DNA from 2 places in the Paenochrobactrum glaciei genome. Region 2 is predicted to be linked to the other one. Evidence: predicted binding sites of a transcription regulator. Region 2 holds the regulator's gene; the other holds the start of a gene.
What was found. The regulator PhoB, encoded in region 2, activates phosphate uptake and scavenging genes when phosphate is short. The targets are predictions, from matches to a motif close to TGTCATNNANCTGTCAT.
Positions count from the first base shown of each region.

Region 1 (3,923 bases), 180 kb from region 2:
TTCATCAAACGCAACAGGCTGGCATCGGCTTCATTTGCACCTTGAGCAAAAGCTTTGATCGCTTCACGCGCATGTTCGGGTGCGTGGCCGGTCACTTCCAGCTTGCTGTCCGGATAGCGGCTGGCGGCATAAGGGCCGTGGCCTTGCAAAGAGACGGCAAAGAAGAAAAACGGCTGTTCGATGCTTTCTGCTTCTTTGATCATTTCACTGACCATGGCATCATCAGAGGCAAGCGTGCCGCTTTTTTCAAGCTCTGGCATGGTTTCTTCAGACATGAAGGCATCAAAGCCTAAATGCTGATAGACATTACCGCGGTTCCAGAAAAACGCGCGGAACGGATGCACAGCGCGGGTGGCATAGCCTTGTTCTTTAAAGAAAGAGGCGAGCGATGGCACAGAGCCGCGGATATATTGTTGATAAGGAATACTGCCGGTTGGCAGGAAAGCCTTGGAAAAACCGGTCAGTGCTTCAAATTCCACATTGGCGGTCATGCCGCCAAATTCCGGCGAAAATACATGGCCGGACTGGAACTTGCGCACGGTCGGGATCGGGTCGGTGTTGAAGTTCACCCCCGGCAAACGGGTCGGATCCCAGAAGGATTCGCTCATTACCACAATAATATCAGGCTGCTGGCGGTTATTGAGCGCCGCACCGCTGATGCGGTTGACTTCAATATTGTTGATTGCACCGGCTGAATAAGCTTCCGGCGCAAAGACTTTCGCCATCGGAATGTTTAAAATAAAGGCAACCGCAAAGCCGTTATGCTGATAATTGGCAGTTTGATCCCACATCATCGGCGCGATTTTCAGCTTATCGCGCGACCATGAATAGGTGGCAAAATCTGAAATATAGCCGAACCAGCACAGTGCCGGCAGCGCAATGACAAGCCGCCAGATACGGGCATTGATGTTTAATGGTTTGAACTTCGTACGGCCATAAAAGACCGCCATGATGAATGCTATTACCAGCACCACAAGGCAGACAGCAATTAAAATAGCACTTAACGGGCGGTCGCGCACCAAAAGCGGCAGCAGATCAACAATCTGGCGGGCATAGAGAAAATCGCTCGGATAAAGCGGATCACCTAAATAAAGGCTTTTTTGATAGGCAACAGCACCGCTGATTAAGCCGATAATACCAATGAAAACGGCACTGAAAAAGGCGCGGCCTAATAATGCGTCACAGGCTGTGATGGTGCATGCGAGCAAAAACACTGTTGTCCATGACGGCTGTTGCCAATTGGTGAAGAACCGGATCGTCTCGTTAAGCGAACCGCGTGCCAGCCATTCAATGCAGAAAACCAACAGCGTAGAAATGATCAGCGAACACAGCGCAGCACGCGCTACGTGTTTAACAGTTGCTGATAATTGCCACGGATAGGTCAGACCACTTTGCGTGGTTTGATGTTCCGCCTTCACATTGTCAAAAAGCTGGCTCACAGACGATCCCTTATTGAGAAGCTTGTCCTGTCACATTTCTGTCATGGAAATGTCAAGTCGGTGAGCTCTGTGCGTGATCGGCGGTGCTTTTGCAAATCAAAACTGCGTTGCATGTGTTAATAAGCGGTCACAGATGATAAAGGCTTTGAAATAAATAAAGCGGCGGATCATCTCCGCCGCTTTTTATCTTATATCCGTTGGCTTTGTTTTTTAAAAAACGTCTTCCAGCCCCTTGGTCAGTTCCAGTGCCTGACGCTCAAACAAGCGGCGGTAAATACCACCGTTCAAACGGATGAGCTCGTCATGATCACCTTCTTCGATGATTTCTCCGCGGTCGAAAACCAACAGGCGATCAAGCGCGCGCACCGTGGAAAGACGGTGTGCAATCACCAAAGTTGTGCGTCCTACCATCAAGCGTTCCATTGCCTGCTGGATGAGGACTTCAGATTCAGAATCAAGGCTCGATGTGGCCTCATCCAAAATCAGCACCGGAGCATCGGCCAGAAAGGCACGGGCAATGGCAACACGCTGGCGTTCACCACCTGAAAGCTTGATGCCTCGCTCTCCAACCAGCGTGGCATAGCCTTTTGGCAACCGCATGATGAAATCATGAGCGCTTGCCAGTTTTGCTGCCTGTTCGATTTCGGTCAGACTTGCACCCGGGCGCGCATAGGCAATGTTTTCTGCCAATGTGCGGTGAAACAGGATTGGCTCTTGCTGCACGATGGCAATCTGCGAGCGCAGCGATGATTGCGTGACATCGGCAATATTTTGCCCGTCAATCAGAATGGCACCGCCACTGACATCGTAAAGCCGTTGAATGAGCTTCACAAAAGTGGTTTTGCCGGAACCTGAATGCCCCACCAGACCAACACGCTCACCGGCTTTAATATTGACGCTGAAGTCTTTGTAAAGCGGGTTTTCATGGTCGCCATAATGGAAAGTGACATGGTCAAAATCGATCTGGCCCTTGGTGATATTGATCGCTTTGGCATTTGGCTTGTCAGCAATGCCAAAAGGACGGGCTTCAATATCGACCAGTTCTTCCATGTCGTTGACCGAGCGTTGCAGGTTGCGGATATGCATCCCCACATCGCGCAGGTAACCTTGCAAAATGAAGAAAGCGGTCAATACGAAGGTGATGTCACCGGCGGTTGCCTGTCCCTGGCTCCATAGATAAAGCGCGAAGAAAATGACCAGACCGCGCATGATGAGCAGGTTCAGGCCTTGGATGAAGCCGTTCAGCGTTCCGCGCAGCCATGTGCGTCGGGTACGGCCACGCCATTTCGCAACCACCTTGGTCAATAAGTTGTCTTCACGCGCTTCAGCACCAAAGGCTTTGACCACGGAGTTACAGGAAATAGCATCGGCCAGCGCACCGCCCATGCGGGTGTCCCACGCATTGGCAAGGGTTGCAGCGGGCGCCACAATGCCCAGTGAGATGATAACCGTGCAGATAATGAACAGGATTGAGCCAATGGCAACAATTAACCCCATCATCGGCCAGTACCATGCCAGCAATGCAGTGGAGCCCACCAGCATGACAAGGGACGGAAACAGTGCTACCAGCAAAGTGTCATTGAGCAAATCCACCGCCCACATCGCACGCGTTACTTTACGCACTGTCGAGCCTGCAAAGGAGTTGGCGTGCCAGTCGGTGGAAAAACGCTGCAAGCGATAAAAGGCACTTTGTGCCATGTCACTCATGATTTTCAAGGTGAAATCAGTGATGACATAGAAGGTCAGCTGACGCATAACCAAAGCCAGACCGCCTAAGGCCAGCAGGATGACAAGCGCTGAAACGGCTGCACTCCAGGCATCATTTTTGCTCAAAACATCATTGGCGAGGGCGTCAACGAGCTTACCCGAATAAAGCGGGGTCAACACGTCGGCCACCGTTGCCAACATCATGCCTACCAGCATGAGTGCAATTCTGACCGGCTGGTTTTTCCATTGCCGGAAAGTATATTTGAGGACATTGCGGAAGGCCGGCCCTCGAAAGTCAAGACGTAATCGTGACATGAGATTTTTCACGCATGCCTTATCCTCATGCGCGAACCTTATGAATGAGATGCAACGACAGCCTGATAATAAACTGCGCGGCATGAATTGAGAAAATCGGTTTTTAAGCGAAACAAACGAACGTGAAGGGCAATAGCGGCAAACGGGTCGGGCCGTATTTCGGGCGTCTGTTTTATAAGTTTGAGAGTAGGTCAGGAAAATAAGCCGGAAGGGTGCTCTGCAACTCGAGGCTTCCGGCGCGGTGTAAAGGCTTTTAACGGATCAACAATTAAAAGCGGAAACCACAGGACGCGCACGGCGAAGCCCATGAGGCAATGCGGAAAAACGTGCAATAAACATTTTTATACCTCCTGTGCGCGTGAATAATCTTTAAAACGTAATAGAATTCGTCTTGCTCGCCAAGAGGTTAGTTTTGGCGAGATGATTGCAATAGCCTGTCTGTGTTAAATATATCACATGAGC
Region 1 covers NZ_BAAADE010000001.1:823,498-827,420, reverse strand. The annotation lists gene ABDZ76_RS03940 (LTA synthase family protein) at 1-1,439, opposite strand, end outside; gene ABDZ76_RS03935 (ABC transporter ATP-binding protein) at 1,650-3,461, opposite strand.
Region 1: the regulator PhoB is predicted to act here: its motif matches at 1,468-1,484, upstream of ABDZ76_RS03940 (LTA synthase family protein).

Region 2 (3,923 bases):
CGCTTGATCCTGCAACGGCGCTGCCGGTTCAGATCTTCATGTGGGCGAACGAAGCCGAGCGTGCCTTTGGGGAACGCACATCCGGTGCCATCATTGTACTTCTGGCATTCTTGGCCATTATGAACATTGCTGCCATCATCCTGCGCCGCCGCTTCGAGCGTCGTTGGTAAGCGGAGCCATAACGATGAATTATGTATCAGAACATCCTCAGGACAACACACCGGGAGTTAATATGAACCTCAGCGCCCAACCAATCAAAATGCGCGGTGAAAAAGTCAGCGTGTTTTATGGCGCAAAACAAGCGCTGTTCGGAGTTGATCTCGACATTCCTGAAAAGATGGTCACGGCTCTGATCGGCCCTTCGGGTTGCGGCAAGTCCACCTTCCTGCGCTCGCTTAACCGTATGAATGATACGATTGAGGGCTGTCGCGTCGAAGGCAAGATCACGCTCGATAATGAGGATATTTACGATCCGAAAATCGACGTGGTGGAACTGCGCGCCCGCGTTGGCATGGTATTCCAGAAGCCTAATCCGTTTCCAAAATCCATCTTCGACAATGTGGCTTACGGCCCGCGTATTCACGGCCTTGTCAAAGACCGTACCGATCTGGAAGAAACGGTTATTACCAGCCTGAAAAAGGCCAGCCTTTATGAAGAGGTCAAAGACCGCCTTCATGATGCCGGCACCGGCCTTTCCGGTGGTCAGCAGCAGCGCCTGTGCATTGCCCGCGCTATTGCAGTCAGCCCTGAAGTTATCCTCATGGATGAGCCTTGCTCGGCGCTTGACCCGATTGCCACAGCTAAGATCGAAGAGCTGATCGACGAACTGCGCCAGAATTATACGATTGCAATCGTAACCCACTCCATGCAGCAAGCCGCGCGTGTTTCGCAAAAAACCGCCTTCTTCCATCTTGGCAATATTGTCGAGGAAGGCGAAACTGAAGCGATCTTCACCGCACCAAAAGAAAAACGGACACAGGACTACATCACCGGCCGCTTCGGCTGATTGTTGTTGCCGATACTTTTTTAAGAGGTTTTTTCATGCCTATAAAACACACTGTCCGCTCTTATGATGAAGAACTGAAATTTCTGGCCCATAAGATTGCCGAAATGGGCGGCCATGCCGAGCGTATGGTCGAGCAATCCATTGCCGCAATCGTCAATGCCGACCAAGAACTGGCACAGCGCGTCATTGCTGATGATCTGTTTCTCGATGCTGCCGAGCGCGAGATCGACGACAAAGCCATCACCATCATTGCCAAGCGTCAGCCAATGGCGATTGACCTGCGCGAAATTATCGGTGCCATCCGCATTTCCGCTGATCTGGAACGCGTTGGTGATTTGGGCAAAAACATTGCCAAACGCGTGGCGGCTGTTTCCGACACCCGCCAATCCGTCAAGCTCTATCGCGGCCTTGAAACCTTGGCTGAACTGGCACTCACCCAGCTAAAAGAAGTGCTTGATGCCTATGCCACCCGTTCGGTGGCACAGATCAATATTGTGCGTGACCGCGATGATGAAATCGACGCTATGTACACCTCGATCTTCCGTGAGCTTCTCACTTATATGATGGAAGATCCGCGCAACATCTCTTCCTGCACCCATTTGCTGTTCAGCGCCAAAAACATTGAGCGCATCGGCGACCACGCCACCAATATTGCCGAGACGGTTTATTATATCGTCACCGGCCAGCAAATGCCGGCCGAACGGCCAAAGGAAGACCTCAGCCACGACATCATCGTGGATGAGGCCCGCAAGCCTTAAATGACCGGAAAGGCGGACAAGATTTTGATGAAAATAATTGTCCGCCAACGGTTTTATGTAGTTTTCAAGAGCGGCGCTCCCGCTCTGCACCCTAGCTTTGTCGCAATTTCAGCCTGCCAGACTTACCCAGACTTACATTGCAACTGCATGGTCTGACTTTTGCGCCAATTGACTGAAGGAATCTCGTGATGTCACATGCTCCCAAAATTGCCGTCGTGGAAGATGAAGAAGCGCTTAGTGTATTGCTGCGCTATAATCTGGAAGCGGAAGGCTATCAGGTCACAACCATCATGCGCGGCGATGAAGCAGAAATTGCTTTACGCGAAGATGTGCCCGACCTGTTGATTTTGGATTGGATGCTGCCCGGTGTCTCCGGCATTGAACTATGCCGTCGCCTGCGCCAGCGCGCAGAGACCGAACGCCTGCCGATTATCATGCTGACAGCCCGCGGCGAAGAAAGCGAGCGCGTGCGCGGTCTGGCCGTGGGCGCGGATGACTATGTGGTCAAACCTTTCTCGACACCTGAGCTGATTGCCCGTGTCAAAGCCATGCTGCGCCGTGCTAATCCGAGCTTGCTCTCCCATGTGCTGAAAGTCGGCGATCTCATCCTCGATCGCCAGCAGCACCGTGTCTATCGTAAAGACAAGGAAGTGCATCTGGGCCCGACAGAATATCGCCTGCTTGAATATTTCATGATGGCACCAGGGCGCGTGTTTTCGCGAAGCCAATTGCTGGATGGTGTTTGGGGCGCTGATATTTACGTTGATGACCGCACCGTGGACGTTCATATCGGGCGCCTGCGCAAAGCCATTAACCCGAATGGTTCCACCGACCCGATCCGTACTGTGCGTGGCGCAGGATACTCATTCGGTTAAGATTAAAAAAGCGGCAGTTCGATTAAATCGGCTGCCGCTTTTTCGAATCGATATCTGTCCTGTAAATCATAGTTTTGAATGAAATTCGTACAAACGGGTCAATTCTCACGCAAAGTTACAATTCACGCATAAAGTTGAGAATGGTGTCCGGAACCATAATTGCAAAAGCCCGTTAGCGGTTTTGAAATTGCGTCCGGTCTAAGTCTGCGTTAAAGCAAACGAAACTGCCCTGCCTCTCTTTGTTTGCCTGAAAAGGCTGTAACTCAGGGGCTTTTAAAGCAAGCTGCATGAAAATGCGCCGCAGCATCAGTCAAAGCTTTTTAAGAAAATATTAATATAAATAAAGTTTCATCAGGTCTGTATCCCGATAAACTTCGCGTCTTTTAGGCGTTCATTCACGAATTTATTGTAACTGTGACATTTGACCCACAGGTTCGAATGCGGTTAAAAAATCACACGGATCCACGAAAGACAAAGTTAAAAGCTTTGGGCAAGCACCATAGCACCCCCAAACTTTAGTGCCTGATATAGGATTAAACTGATGAAACACATGTTCTCTGGTCATTCGGCAAAGTTTGCCCTGACAATGGCAATGCTGGCGGCATCAGTAATTGTATCGGGCTGCACCACCACCGATCAGACAGCAGCGCTTAAAAGCGCCAAGCAATCAAAAATTGCCAGTGCCGATAAAGGCAATGTCATGAATATCAATGGTGTGAAAACTTATACCTACACTGCCAAAGACCGTGAGTGCCTTGAACGCGCCATGTTCTTTGAAGCCAACCGCTCCAGTCAGGATGGCCTCGTGGCCGTCGGCACCGTGGTGATTAACCGTCTGCTGTCAAAACAATATCCTGATACGATTTGTGGCGTTGTCGGACAGAAAAACCAGTTTGCGCCGGGTGTCCTTACCCGCAAGATGAACTCCAAGGCACTGCCGGATGTTCAAAAAGCCGCCGATGATGTGTTGAAGGGTAAGCGCCATCCGGCTGCTAAAAATTCAATGTTCTTCCACACCGCCGGTTTGAAATTCCCTTACAAGAATATGCATTATGTGCTAGTCGCCGGTGGCAATGCTTTCTATGAAAAGCGCAACAAAGACGGCTCCCTGCAAGCGCCTGTTCCGACTGAGCCATATAATCTTGCGATGATCTACACACCGCAAAATCAGGCTGTGCCAAGTGGCAAAGCATATAATGTAACCACACCACAGACAGCTGAAGAACCAGCAGCAATAGTTGCACCAGCAACCATGATTGCCAGCGCCGAGCCAAAGGTTCAGGC
Region 2 covers NZ_BAAADE010000001.1:1,004,890-1,008,812, forward strand. The annotation lists gene pstA (phosphate ABC transporter permease PstA) at 1-170, shown strand, start outside; gene pstB (phosphate ABC transporter ATP-binding protein PstB) at 185-1,006, shown strand; gene phoU (phosphate signaling complex protein PhoU) at 1,042-1,764, shown strand; gene phoB (phosphate regulon transcriptional regulator PhoB) at 1,953-2,639, shown strand; gene ABDZ76_RS04730 (cell wall hydrolase) at 3,181-3,923, shown strand, end outside.